2 regions of the Salegentibacter sp. BDJ18 genome follow, and region 2 is predicted to be linked to the other one. Evidence: riboswitches for the same ligand, from Rfam matches in the RefSeq annotation. Region 2 holds a riboswitch; the other holds the start of a gene.

Region 1 (7,056 bases), on a different contig from region 2:
ATTTGATGCAATTTTTCTTAGAATTCTTCTCATAATTTTGCCACTACGAGTTTTTGGTAGTCCGCTAACAAACTGTATTTTTTCAGGTTTGGCAATTGGGCCCACCTTATCTACTATTTGTTGAAGAATTTCTTTTCTAAGGTTATCCTGATTCCTGGACTCTCCTACCTCTTTTAAAGTAACAAATGCATAAAGTGCGTTTCCTTTTACTTCGTGTGGGAACCCAACCACGGCAGTTTCAGCAACCGCTGGATGCTCGTCTATAGCATCTTCAATAGGTGCCGTACCTAAATTATGTCCTGAAACTATAATAACATCGTCTACTCTACCAGTAATTCTATAATAACCAACTTCATCCCTTAAAGCACCATCACCGGTAAAATACATATTTTCAAACGTAGAGAAATAAGTTGTCTTATAACGTTCATGATCTCTCCAAACTGTTCTGGCCATCCCTGGCCACGGGTATTTAATACATAATCTCCCGTCTACTTGATTTCCTTTTAATTCATTTCCGTTTTCATCCATTAAAGCCGGTTGAACTCCCGGAAAAGGCAAAGTTGCATAAGTTGGTTTTACCGGAGTTACATAAGGAATTGGGGTAATCATAATTCCGCCGGTTTCGGTTTGCCACCAGGTATCTACAATTGGGCTTTTATTTTTTCCCACATTATCATTATACCAGTGCCAGGCTTCCTCATTAATAGGTTCGCCAACAGTTCCAAGCACTTTTAAAGAAGAAAGATCGTGGCTTTCTACAAATTCAATATTTCTTTTGGCTAAAGATCTAATTGCTGTTGGTGCAGTGTAAAATTGATTCACCTTATGTTTTTCTACCACATCCCAAAATCTTCCGGCATCGGGATAAGAAGGAACACCCTCGAACATTACGGTAGTTGCGCCGTTTGCGAGTGGACCATATAAAATATAAGAATGACCGGTAATCCAGCCAATATCGGCCGTACACCAATACACATCGTCTTCTTTATACTGAAAAACATTTTTGAAAGTATAAGCCGTGTAAACCATGTAACCGGCTGTGGTATGTAACATTCCCTTTGGTTTCCCGGTAGAGCCAGAAGTGTATAAAATAAATAAAGGATCTTCTGCATCCATAGTTTCTGCTACACATTCATCTGATGCTTCATCTAATAAGGGTTGAAGCCATTCATCCCGGCCTTCTTTCATTTCAATATCAGAATCCAGGCGTTTAGCTACTAAAACATTTTCAACGCCGGGACATTCTTCCAGCGCTTTATCTACAATTCCTTTAAGATCTATTGTTTTGTTGCCACGGTAAGAACCATCAGAAGTAATTAGCATTTTACAATCTGCATCATTGGTCCTGGTAGCGAGAGCTTTTGAAGAAAAACCGGCAAAGACTACAGAGTGTATCGCACCAATTCTTGCGCAAGCCAGCATTGCTACGGCAAGTTCAGGAATCATTGGTAAGTAAATACAAACTCTATCGCCCTTTTCAATTCCTTTAGCTTTTAAAACATTTGCAAATTTGTTTACCTTTTTGTGAAGTTCACCATAAGAGATATGTTGTGCTTCTTCTTCAGGATCGTTAGGCTCCCAAATAATTGCCGTTTTGTCAGATCTATTAAAAAGGTAACGATCTATGCAATTTTCGGTAATGTTAAGTTTAGCATTTTCAAACCATTTTACTTCAGGTTTATTAAAATCCCAGCTTAGTACATTATCCCATTTTTTTTGCCAGGAAAAATGTTCTTCAGCTATCTCTTCCCAGAAGTTTTGTGGATCTCTTACCGATTTTCTATAAACTTGAAAATATTCCTCTAAATTCTTAATATGATAATTACTCATAACTTAAATAAATATGTTGATGGTTATGTGGGTTAATAATGAAAAATATAAAATATCTTTCCTGCAATTTATAAAAACCTTCGGAAACCAAATACCCAAATCCCGTTAATATTGGGCTTTTTGAAGTTTTTACGGGAAGTTTAATAGAATAGAATTTTTTGTATAAAAATTAGAAGCAAACTCAGTAAAGCGCTTGTTTGATTTTTAATTTCAAAATAAAGAAAAGTAAAATTGATTTTTTAATATAGAAGACCTTTTGAAAAGGCAAAAAGATTAATGCTCTACAAATTTTTGATGGTCGCTTAACCATTTATTTAAATGAGTGGCTTCCCTGGAAGAGACTTTTTTATTTGTTTTTTTCTCTCTCCATTCATTTTCAGACTGTTTCTTGATATAGATCTTAGATTTCTGCCCCAAAGCGACTCCAAAAGCCTTTAAAGTAATTTCAGCTTTCGCAACATATGCATCATCGGTGCGCTGTAAATTTATAAGTCTCATTTTTACATTTTTTTTCGATTGATTAGCAAATACTGCAACCTTCACTAAGCAAAGACTATGCCTGCAACCTCACTACTTTCTATGGGCTCTTCTTTTTACCGAAACTTTAACTTGTGAAAAACTATGTTTATAACTCAAAACTGTTTTTATAAAACCACCGCAATTTCCTTATAACTTTACTTTTGTAAAATCATACCGGCGGGTATTACTTTTTGTAATAAACAAGGGGAATCATGTGAGAATCATGAGCTGTTGCGCAACTGTAAAGTAGATTTTTCTACAAGCCAGATCACCTTCCCAACCGGGCTGACTTTTGCTTTCGCATAAAAAGTAAAATGTCCAGGATAATATTTTTGCGGCCTTCCCGCTCTTCTCTTTTCCAAAGACACCTATTTGCTTTTATGCTTTTGATTTTAAACTAAAACAAAAGTGATATGAGTATTTTTCAAAAACGGGTAAATTATAAACCTTTCGAATATCCCGAAATTCTTCAGTTTACCGAAGCAATAAATCGATCATTCTGGGTACATTCTGAAGTAGACTTCACCGCCGATGTACAAGATTTTCATTCTCATCTTAGTGAAAATGAAAAACAGGTGATTAAAAAGAGCCTGCTTGCCATCGCACAGATTGAAGTAGCCGTCAAATCTTTCTGGGGAGATTTATATCAACACCTTCCAAAACCGGAATTTAACGGCCTGGGAAGTACTTTTGCTGAATGTGAATTCAGGCATTCGGAAGCTTATTCCCGTTTGCTTGAAGTTTTAGGTTATAACAACGAGTTCGAGAAATTAATAGAAACTCCTGTTATCAAAAAAAGGGTGGCTTATCTTTCTGAAGCTTTAGCAAATACAAAATCTTCAAATGAAAAGAAATACGTGTTTTCCCTTATTTTATTCTCTATTTTAATTGAAAACGTATCTCTATTTAGTCAATTTGCTATTATTCTTTCGTTTAGTCGCTTTAAAGGCGTGATGAAAAATGTGAGTAATATAATTGCGTGGACATCTGTAGACGAACAAATTCACGCCAACGCCGGAATTTATATTGTAAACCAGATTAAAAAAGAATTTCCAGAATTCTTCAACGAGGAAACCAAAACTCAAATTAGAGAAATCATTGCTCACTCTATAGAAGTGGAATCTGAAATCCTGGACTGGATCTTTGCTGATGGCGCTGTGGAACAATGTAAAAAAGAAGACCTGCTGAATTTTATGAAGTATCGTGTAGACGATAGCCTTGAAAAAATTGGTTTGGAAAAGATCTACTTTGTCTCAGAGTATGATTACAAAGCCATGTTATGGTTTGAAGAAGAAGTTTTCGCCAATAGTTTAGACGACTTTTTTGCCAAGCGCCCGGTAGATTATACCAAACACGATAAAAGCATCACTGCCGATGATCTTTTTTAAACAATAATCCGCAGAACTATTTTCAACTTAAAATCCAGCAAAATGCCAGAAACAATAATTAAAGAAACGCAACAGGAACGCCTATGGTGGCTTAATGAAGAAAGTCAGCAAATACTTAACCGCGGCTACTTATTAAAAGGAGAAACCACAAAATCTGCTATAGAAAGAGTTGCAAATGCAGCTGCAAAAAGACTCTACAAACCAGAACTTGCTGAAGCTTTTATAGAAATGATAGAGCGTGGCTGGATGAGTTTAAGTTCGCCAATTTGGGCCAATATGGGTACCGAACGCGGATTACCAATTTCCTGTTTCAATGTCTACGTACCTGATAATATTGAAGGAATTACCCACAAACTGGGTGAGGTAATTATGCAAACCAAGATTGGTGGCGGAACTTCCGGGTATTTTGGAGAATTAAGAGGTCGTGGCAGCGCGGTTACCGATAACGGTAAAAGTAGCGGAGCAACCAGTTTTATGAAGCTTTTTGATACCGCCATGGATACGATTTCCCAGGGCGGTGTGCGCCGGGGAGCTTTCGCAGCTTACCTCGATATTGACCACCCCGATATTAAGGAGTTTCTGGAGATAAAAAATATTGGAAACCCTATTCAGAATTTATTTTATGGTGTGAGTGTTCCCGATTACTGGATGCAGGAAATGATAGATGGAGACCGGGAAAAACGAGAAATATGGGCTAAAGTTTTGGAAAGCAGGCAGCAAAAAGGTTTGCCTTATATTTTCTTTAAAGACAATATTAACCGATATAAACCACAGGTTTATAAGGATAAGAACTATGTTATAAATTCCAGCAATCTATGTTCAGAAATCGCTCTACCCTCAACCGAGGAAGAGTCTTTTATTTGCTGTCTCTCTTCAATGAATTTGGAACTTTACGACGAATGGAAAGATACTGAAGCCGTAAAACTGGCTATCTATTTTCTTGATGCTGTTTTACAGGAATTTATCGCCAAAACCGAGGATAATTATTACCTCACTCCGGCTAATAAATTTGCAAAAAGACATAGGGCGCTCGGATTGGGTGTGATGGGTTGGCATTCTTATCTTCAGAAAAACAGGATTCCTTTTGAAGGATTAAAAGCCAAAGGCTTAACGAATTCCATTTTTAAAGAAATTAATGAGAAAGCTACAAAGGCAAGTAAAGAATTAGCTAATATCTATGGCGAACCCGAGGTTTTAAAAGGCTACGGATTAAGAAATACTACTTTAATGGCCGTTGCGCCTACTACCTCTTCTTCTGCAATTTTAGGCCAGGCCTCACCGGGAATTGAACCTTTTAGCAGTAATTATTATAAAGCCGGATTGGCGAAAGGTAATTTTATGCGGAAGAATAAATATTTAAAGGAATTGCTCCAGGAAAAAGGATTAGATACTGAAGAAACCTGGCGAAGTATTATGCTAAACCACGGAAGCGTACAGCATTTAAAAGAATTGAGTGATGAAGAGCGAATGGTTTTTAAAACCTTTAAAGAGATAAGTCAGTTAGAGATTATACAACAGGCTTCAGTGAGGCAAAAATATATAGACCAGGCGCAAAGTTTAAATTTGAATATTCCTTCAGACCTTCCGGTTCGGGAAGTAAATAAGTTAATGATAGAAGCCTGGCAACTGGGTGTGAAAACACTTTACTACCAAAGAAGCCAAAGTGTATCTAAAGAATTTATAGCCAATATGGTGAATTGTGCCAGTTGTGAGGCTTAGGTCTATATAAGAAAAGCTGTTTGAAAGTTTTTTGTGACGTCAAGCTGAACTTGTTTCAGCTTCTAAGATGTTTTTGAGTATTTACATTTTAGACCCTGAAATAAATTCAGGGTGACGATTTTAACAAAGCTTCAAACAGCTTTTATTTATTTTGTAAATCTATTTTACATAGCTCCCCATTCTTTTAGAGAGTCTTTGTTCATTTTTACGTAATCCTGATTTCCTGCTTTTTCAGCTTCGGCTAAAGATTTTTTAGCAGCTGCAATTGCTTCTTCTTTTTTACCAAGATCGGCTGCGATAAGCGATTTTCTTCTTAAGATCCAGAATGCATTCGGGTTACCCATTTCAAGGGATTTATTTACCCATTCGTAAGCTTGCTCTAAATCTTTTTCAGCATCGTGATAATAAGTTGCTGCAGCAAAATAATCTCCTGCTCCTGGACCGTTCATTACCTTTTCTATACTCGCCATTGCTTTTTCTTCAGTAGGCACTTCAAACCTTAAGCTTGCCACGGTATTTTCCCAAATAATATTAAGCGCGGCAGAATCATTTTTCAGCTCATCTATCATAATGGTAAAAGTTTCCATTTCAAAAGGAAGTTCCATCACTTCAGCAGTTGCTTTTAAGGCTACTTTCTCCTCGTCCCACTCAGCAGGATTTCCCCAGTTAGAAGCATCACTATAAAACATCACGTCCCACTCTTCTTCCTTCGGAATTGTATAAATGGCATAAGTTCCCGCTTTTAATTCTTCGCCTTGAATAGTAACATCGTCACTAAAAGTAATTTTGGTATTCTCATTGGCACCGGTACGCCAAACTTCGCCGTAAGGCACTAGCTCGCCAAAGATTTCGCGATCTCTCATTCCGGGGCGGGAATATTCGAGCGTAACATCGGTAAGTCCAACTTTTTGTTCAACCTTAGTAAATGGGCTGGGTTGAGGAGCCTGTACCTGTGCCTGGGCAGTACTCATAAGCCCGGCTGTGCATAAAAATAAAAGTAGTTTCTTCATTATTTAGTTTGTTTTTAGTTTGATCAAATATACCCAGAAATTGATTACAAATTTAGATAAGGAGCAACTTCATTTATATTTTGTTTAACTATAATAATTTTATTTTAAACAAAACTACACTTAATTTTACATTCAAATACAACTAGAATGAAAATCTACACTAAGAAATCGGTTCAAAAACTTCCTATCAGCCTGGAAAAGGCCTGGGAATTTCTCTCCAGTCCCGGAAATCTAAAGACAATAACGCCAGATTATATGGGATTTAATATTCTTTCGGGAGCCGATCGCCCAATGTACCCGGGACAAATTATTCAATATATAGTAACTCCAATTGCGGGAATTAAAACCAAATGGGTAACTGAAATCACTCACGTAAAAGACAAAGAATACTTTGTAGATGAACAGCGTTTTGGGCCCTACGCCCTCTGGCACCACAAGCATTTCTTAAAAGAAATTCCCGGCGGTGTAGAAATGGAAGATATTGTAGATTATAAATTACCCTTCGGGATTCTGGGTCAAATGGCTCATCCCTTCCTCGTAGCTCCTAAACTGAAAGAAATTTTTGATTACAGACAGAAAAAACTTGTAGA
Region 2 (7,056 bases):
GAAACCATTTTTAAAGCTTCCATGCTTTTTTGCAAAGCCTCCTCTTTATCCTGAACCGTACCAAGATCACTATGATTCATTTCCATAGGTTTATTCTGAAAAAAGAAAAGTCCCACTATTACAATAATACTTGCCGCTATGGCTGTCCAAAGGTATTTATTCCCCTTTGCTTGCGACGGAAGTTCCACTTCCCGCTGCATTTTTTGTGTTTTGTTTTTTTCTGAAAAAGAAAATAATAACCCATAACTTTTTAAATCGGCCGGCACCTCATTTTTTTGAAAATATTCCCGAAGTATATTTTCTTCAGCCAGAGATGTTTCACCGGCATCATATTTTTCCAGTAATTCTCTAATTTTTTGTAATTCCATAATTATGCTTGTTTGTTAAGCTTTCTCTTATTTTTTTTCTAGCTCTAGATAAGGCTACCCTAATGGCTGTAGCCTTCATTTTAGTAATTTCAATAATCTCGTCAAATTCCAGTTGCTCAATATCCCTAAGCTGAAAAACAATTTTTTGCTGTTCTGGCAACTCATTTAAAATTTGGTTTATCCACAGTATTTCATCTTTAACCTCCAGTTCTCTTTGGAGCGAAATTGAATTATTTTCATAATTCTGATGAACAATTCTTAAATTATTATTCTTTTTAGCTTTTAATTCATCTAAACAATAGTTTTTTGTTGTAGTCATTGCAAAAGCTTCAACATTGGTATAATCCTTGAGTTTGTCTTTGCGAGCCCATAGTTTATAGATTACTTCCTGGGTAGCATCTTCGGCAGCTTCTTTAGAAATAAGCAGTCTCAATGCAAGCCGGTACATTTTATCTTTCACCGGGTTAATTTTTTCCAGGAAGGCTTGTTGTTTCATGTATGGTTGGTTTAATAACCTTCTTACCTTTAAAACGATTAGCGGTAATATTTGTTACAATAGGATTTTGAATTTAATTTAATGTGGGTATTTTTAGCAATCTAAAACAAACTTAACTTTATGAAGATTAATAAACTAATTTTACTTTTATTCCTGGCTACAGGAGTCTTGAGCAGTTGCTCCAAAGATGACAATGACGAACGCTTCCCGGTTGAACCAGGAGGTGATAAGCCCGGGGAAACTCCTAATTTAGAAATCGAAAATTATTTATATGATGCAATGAGCATCTACTATGTATATGAAGCCGATGTTCCAGAATTAGGTGAGAATTATTTTGATTCTGAAGCCGATAAAAATGAATGGCTGGCTAGTTTTGATTCTCCCGAAGATCTTTTTAATAACGGATTAAAAGTTCCTGCGCCAAAAGATCGTTTTAGCTTTATTATAGATGATTATACTATTTTGGAAAATAATCAAGCTGGAATTCAAACTACTACTGGTATGGATTATGGATTGGTGAGATTTGGAAGTGATGGGGTTCTAGCCTATGTGCGATATGTAATACCAAATAGTCCTGCCGGTGAAGCCGGCGTTACTCGTGGTACTCTTTTTACCGATATTGATGGGGAATCTATGAACCTTGATAATTATCAATCTCTTTTAGGAAGAGATGGCTATGAAATTACTGTAGCTGAAATTAACGATAATATTATTAGTAATACCGATGAAACCATAGCACTAAATAGAATAGAAATTACCGAAAATCCGGTTCTTTTATCTAAAGTAGTAGAAGTAGATGGAATAAGTGTTGGCTACATTATGTATAATAGTTTTACCGCCGATTTTGATGATGAACTAAATGCTGCTTTTGGAGATTTAAAAGCTGAAGGTATAGACGAACTGGTTTTAGATCTTAGATATAATGGAGGTGGATCTGTAGAAAGTGCGGTAGATCTTTCCAGTATGATTACCGGGCAGTTTGAAGGCGAAATTTTCTCTAAACAAACCTGGAACGCTCTGTTACAAAGTCAATTTACAGAAGAAGAGTTGGTAGATAGGTTTAACGATAAAATTAGAACAGAAGAAGCGATAAACAGCCTTGGACTTAGTAAAGTATATATAATAGGTACAGGTTCTACAGCTTCTGCCAGTGAATTAGTAATGAATGGTCTAGCTCCCTATATTGAAGTAGTTCACGTTGGGGAAGGTACAGTTGGGAAATTCCAGGCGGCTGCTCCTTTGTATGATTCTCCTAATTTTTTACGTCAAAACCGAAATCCGAATCATAAATACGTAATTCAACCACTTATTTATGAATCTAAAAATGCGAATGAAGATGCATATTATGAAGAAGGTTTAGTACCAGATATTGAAGCTGAAGAAGATATTGTAAATCTTTTGCCATTAGGTGAGCCAGAAGAACCACTTCTTGCTGCAGCTCTTGCCGATATTACCGGTAACAGAATGGCTATTCCCGCTGTTTCTTACGATTCCAGATTTACTAAAATTGGTGAGAGTGGAGAGACCGATGTAGATTACCAAAGAATGTATATAGACGAAATTCCTGAAGAAATAAGGAAAAAAGCTGCTGAATTTAAGCAGTAATTTTAAAAGTATATTTAATGCAAAAGCCCCGTTTCTCAACTGAAACGGGGCTTTTTTTATTCAATTTTAAATAAACAGAAAAACAGTTTTTAATCGTTAAAGTAGAAACCGTTTGGGCTTACGCCTCCGGAATCAAATTGTGAAATTATTTCTCCTTCAAAATTATATATTCTTACCACACCATTTGAGCTATAATCTCCTGCATCGCCAGTATATAAATATCCATCCTCGATTTCAAATCCGTAAAAAGAAGTAATATCAGTAAAAGCAAAAAGACTCTCCTCAGGTAACTCTGTGGCCGATTCTTCCATAGAGTAAACAGATCCATTGAGAGTATAATAAATAGTATCATCTTCAATTTCAAAATTTGAAGGATGATCTGTGGTATTTGGAAAAATCAACTCTTCTGTTATTTCATTATTTGATAAGTTGATTTTAGAAATACTGCCAGCTGTTTCACCAACTCCTTGAGCATAACCGGGTACTCCTCCAGACATTACCCACAAGAAGCCATCTGATATCTCTATTGAATTAGGAGCATCACCAATTTCTATACTTACTTCCACAATATTGGAAATAGGATCTATAATCACAATCTTATCATTATAATTATAGCCGCCCTGTAAAGCTACAAATAGCTTATTATTATCATTAATAATCTTTTCAGGCCCTTCTCCTACACTAATTGTTCCTGTAGATTCATAGGTACTTGCATTATATATAGCGATATAATCATCTGTATCATTAGAGGCATCTCCCCAATTGGTGACATATATCTTCTCGTCTACCAAAGTAAGATACCGTGGATTACTTAATCCCTCCTCAATTGTATGAATGTGCTCAAAAGTATAGCGATCAACAATTTGAACTATATTGGAAACATTCATAACGATATATGCATAATTATCATCAAATGTGAGACTCTGCCCTGTATCTCCCAGAGAAGAACCATTTACTGTAGAAAATATATCGGATTCTAGAATAGAAAAATCATTATCAATATATGATATTGAACTATTATTGTTACCGAAACCACCTTCATTAAGCACAAACAATCCATCTGCATAGGTGCTTTCAGGTTGCTCTATTTCAGGGTCAATATTATCATCATCGCTGCTACAGGAATTCAAAAAAAAGCCACTCAAAATGGCCATAGTTAATAATTTACTGATTCTTTTCATTGGTTAGAATTTTAGCAAAGAGCGGAGCAAATAAAGAGTTTAAAATAATCTGATTTAAAAAATATTTGCTTCCAGCATCATGCTGGTTAAAAATTAAGGTTTAGGTATATATTAAAATTTCTGCCGGGCATCCACCGGTTTTCTACACTTTGATATTCTTCATTTACAATATTGAGCACCCTGGCTCCAATCTTGTAAGTATTTGTTGTTCCAAAATCATATGAAATTCCAAGGTTTGAAACCGTATAAGCATCCATATTATAGCGCGAATTATTATCAGATCGGGTAAAAACCTCGCCATTATATAAAAGCTGGTAATCTATACTGAAATCTTTAAAAGCATAGGTAAGCGAACCCGTAGCTTTATGAAACGGTACATAAATAAGCTGGTATCCCGTATTCATATTTTCTGAAACCGTATAGGCATAAGTACCAGAGGCGCTAATTTGGTGATCTTTAAAAATCTCTTTTTCCCAGCCTGCCAACACCTCAATACCGTAGGTTTCTACCTTTTCTTCATTTCTTGGGCGCCAAATATTATTACTGGAAGGCAACCAGCGTATCATATCATCAATTTTAATATAATATCCGGTAAGGCTAAACTTCAGGTTTCTATGTTTAAAATGGTTTCCAAGCTCAACCTGGTTAGAAGTTTCGGGGCGTAAATTAAGATTACCGGCACCGGCCCAGTAAAGATCGTTGTAAGTGGGAATTCTAAAATTCCTGGAAATATTCATTTTTAGACTATAGAAATCGGTAAAATCATAATGTGTTCCTGCAGAAAACAGTAACGGACTTTCATAATTTTCGGTTATTTCTTTTCTGATTCCCAATTCATATTGAAATTTTTGAAATGGCCTATGCTTCATTAAGAATGCCGAAGAAAATATATTTCGGGTATTTTCGGTAATTCCAGAGCCGCTACCATCTGTGTACGTATTGGTGAGTACGGCATTTAGCTCTAAAGTTTTTGAAATTGAATAATTTAAATCGTATTTGCCAATCAAGGTTTGCGCTTTGCCAGATGAAGATTGATTTTCAGTAATATTCCCGTAGAACTTATAATTTTCATTTAGATGAGCTAACCTTGCAACCGAAATAAAATCACCAAACTCTCCTACCCATTCCAATAAATTTCGGGTATCAAAATTCTGGTATTTTGTTTTGGTTTCTGATGGGCGAACCAGGGAGAAATGCCGCTCCCCATCAAAAATTTCACTATAAAATTTTAACGTGTTTTTTTCATTTAACCGATACGCGAAACCAAGATTTAAATTGCTATTGTAGAATTCACCATTCTCGTTCTTTCTGCCTTCAATGGGCCATTCATAATCATTAACTGATGAATTTCTTGCCGCAGCAAGACTTAAACTCCATTTTTTTCCTGAAGTCTTTATTTTATACCGGGCATCCAGGGTATTAAAACTGCCATATTGAAAGAAAATATCCTGCTTTGTTTTTCCGGTAAAATCAAGATTGGTATTTAAATGAACAGTTCCTCCAATGGCTCCGGTACCATAAACTACACTTCCGCCGCCACCACGAACGCTAATATTATCAAATCCGCCTGCGTTTAAAGCATTAAAATCGGTTTGGCCGTTAAATTGTGAATTTATATTAATCCCATTCCACAATACCGCTGTTTGTGAGGCTGTTGTTCCGCGAAAAGATGGCGAAGAAACCATACCCAGTCCATTTTCTTTAAAATAGATATTGGTGTTGAAATTTAATGCTGAAGTAAGCAGCGCCCTGTTTTTCTTTAAAACTGAATCGTTTAAAACGGTAACCTGCTGGCCGGTAGAAAAGTCTTTCAGCTTGGTATCTGTCAAAAATACTTCGTCTAAAACGTTAATTGTATCGTTTTGAGCAAATACAGGCAAACTGCATAGCAGGCCAAGGAATAGAATATAAAATCGCGTTTTTTTCATCTGCCCTCTGACTTTTATCCCGAAAGTCTAAGAATTTATTGGTTATATTTTGGCAGGTCTCCTGGCTCGCGTCTTGTTGTTTACCTTCCCATTCCAAATAAGAACAGTGGTTTTTGAAGTGATAACAACAAGCATCCCTTGCGGGACTTAGCTTACAGTTGCGGGAACAGCTCAGGCTTAATAAAGTTAGATGGTAGAAGTTTGAAATACGAAGAAAAACTTCGCGCTTCATATTTTGTACTTCCAAAATCGTACTTTTCCTGATTCCCTTTTAATCGGCGTGAAAAAACACATCCGAACCAAAAATTTCAATGCGAAATTAAACATTTATTTTAGTTGCGACCATTAAATTCTAAATAATCTTACTTTTGAAAATTCCTATTATAAATATTCTATATAAAAATTTTCGTCATCCTGAACTTGTTTCAGAGCTTGCCCCGTAATGTATTCGGGGGCTAAAATGAAGATAGCATTATATAAATTCAATTCCTTTAAACTACCATAAAATGAAAATAAAGACTCTAAAAGCACTTAATCTTCTACTCCTTTTCCTAGTATTTTCCGCTTGTAAAAGCGAGCAAAAAGATAAAAATAATGGTTCAGAAATACCTCAAAATTCAGTTGAGTTAAAACATGCTACCAATTTCAGCATCAGTGATTTTGGAAATTATTATATTTTAAAAATAGAAACCGCCTGGCCCGATGCCGATAAAGCTTTCACCTATTTATTAACTAAAGAAAATACTGAAATTCCTTCCGGTTTAGATTATGACCAAAAAGTTCAAATTCCGATAGAAAAAATGGTGGTGACTTCTACCACGCATATTCCCGCCTTGGAAGCTTTAAATGAAGAAAACAGCTTAAAAGGATTTCCAGGTCTCGATTATATTTCTTCAGAAAAAACCAGGAAATTGATTAATGCAGGAAAAATTAAAGAGCTGGGGAAAAATGAAAATATAAATACCGAAGTTCTTATTGATCTGGATCCAGAAGTGGTGATTGGTTTTGCAATTGATGGAAACAATAAAACATTTGAAACCATTCAAAAAACCGGAATTCCGGTGATGTACAATGGGGACTGGACTGAAAAAACTCCGCTGGGAAAGGCGGAATGGATTAAATTCTTTGGTGTTTTTTATGATAAATTAGACGAAGCTGAAAAGATTTTTAATAAAATAGAAACCGATTATACTGAAGCCAAAGAATTAGCAAAGTCGGCAGCAGAAACGCCTAAAGTATTAAGCGGCGCTATGTATAAAGACCAGTGGTATTTACCCCACGGAAATTCGTGGCAAGCCCAATTTATTAAAGATGCCAATGCAAATTATGTCTATGCCGAGACTAAAGGGAATGGAAGTATGGCTTTATCTTTTGAAAATGTGTTAGACAAAGCCCAGGATGCCGATTATTGGATTAGTGCGGGACAATACACGTCTTACACCCAACTTTTAAAAGAATCTCAGCATTATGAACAGTTT

Evidence for each region. A riboswitch is a leader RNA that binds a small molecule or an ion and turns the genes downstream of it on or off. The one in region 2 is predicted to bind cobalamin.
Region 1: linked by a shared signal. The riboswitch ahead of J0871_RS13750 (ribonucleotide-diphosphate reductase subunit beta) and the one ahead of J0871_RS13465 (TonB-dependent receptor) in region 2 are both predicted to bind cobalamin.

Annotation. Positions count from the first base shown of each region.
Region 1 is NZ_JAFLQX010000024.1:6,565-13,620, forward strand. Features, by position in the region: gene acs (acetate--CoA ligase) at 1-1,830, opposite strand, end outside; gene J0871_RS13745 (hypothetical protein) at 2,104-2,328, opposite strand; cobalamin riboswitch at 2,512-2,644, shown strand; gene J0871_RS13750 (ribonucleotide-diphosphate reductase subunit beta) at 2,763-3,737, shown strand; gene J0871_RS13755 (ribonucleoside-diphosphate reductase subunit alpha) at 3,780-5,456, shown strand; gene J0871_RS13760 (DUF2911 domain-containing protein) at 5,621-6,466, opposite strand; gene J0871_RS13765 (SRPBCC family protein) at 6,614-7,056, shown strand, end outside.
Region 2 is NZ_JAFLQX010000023.1:254,335-261,390, forward strand. Features, by position in the region: gene J0871_RS13445 (hypothetical protein) at 1-368, opposite strand, end outside; gene J0871_RS13450 (sigma-70 family RNA polymerase sigma factor) at 349-864, opposite strand; gene J0871_RS13455 (S41 family peptidase) at 985-2,469, shown strand; gene J0871_RS13460 (DUF5074 domain-containing protein) at 2,559-3,650, opposite strand; gene J0871_RS13465 (TonB-dependent receptor) at 3,737-5,578, opposite strand; cobalamin riboswitch at 5,612-5,897, opposite strand; gene J0871_RS13470 (ABC transporter substrate-binding protein) at 6,085-7,056, shown strand, end outside.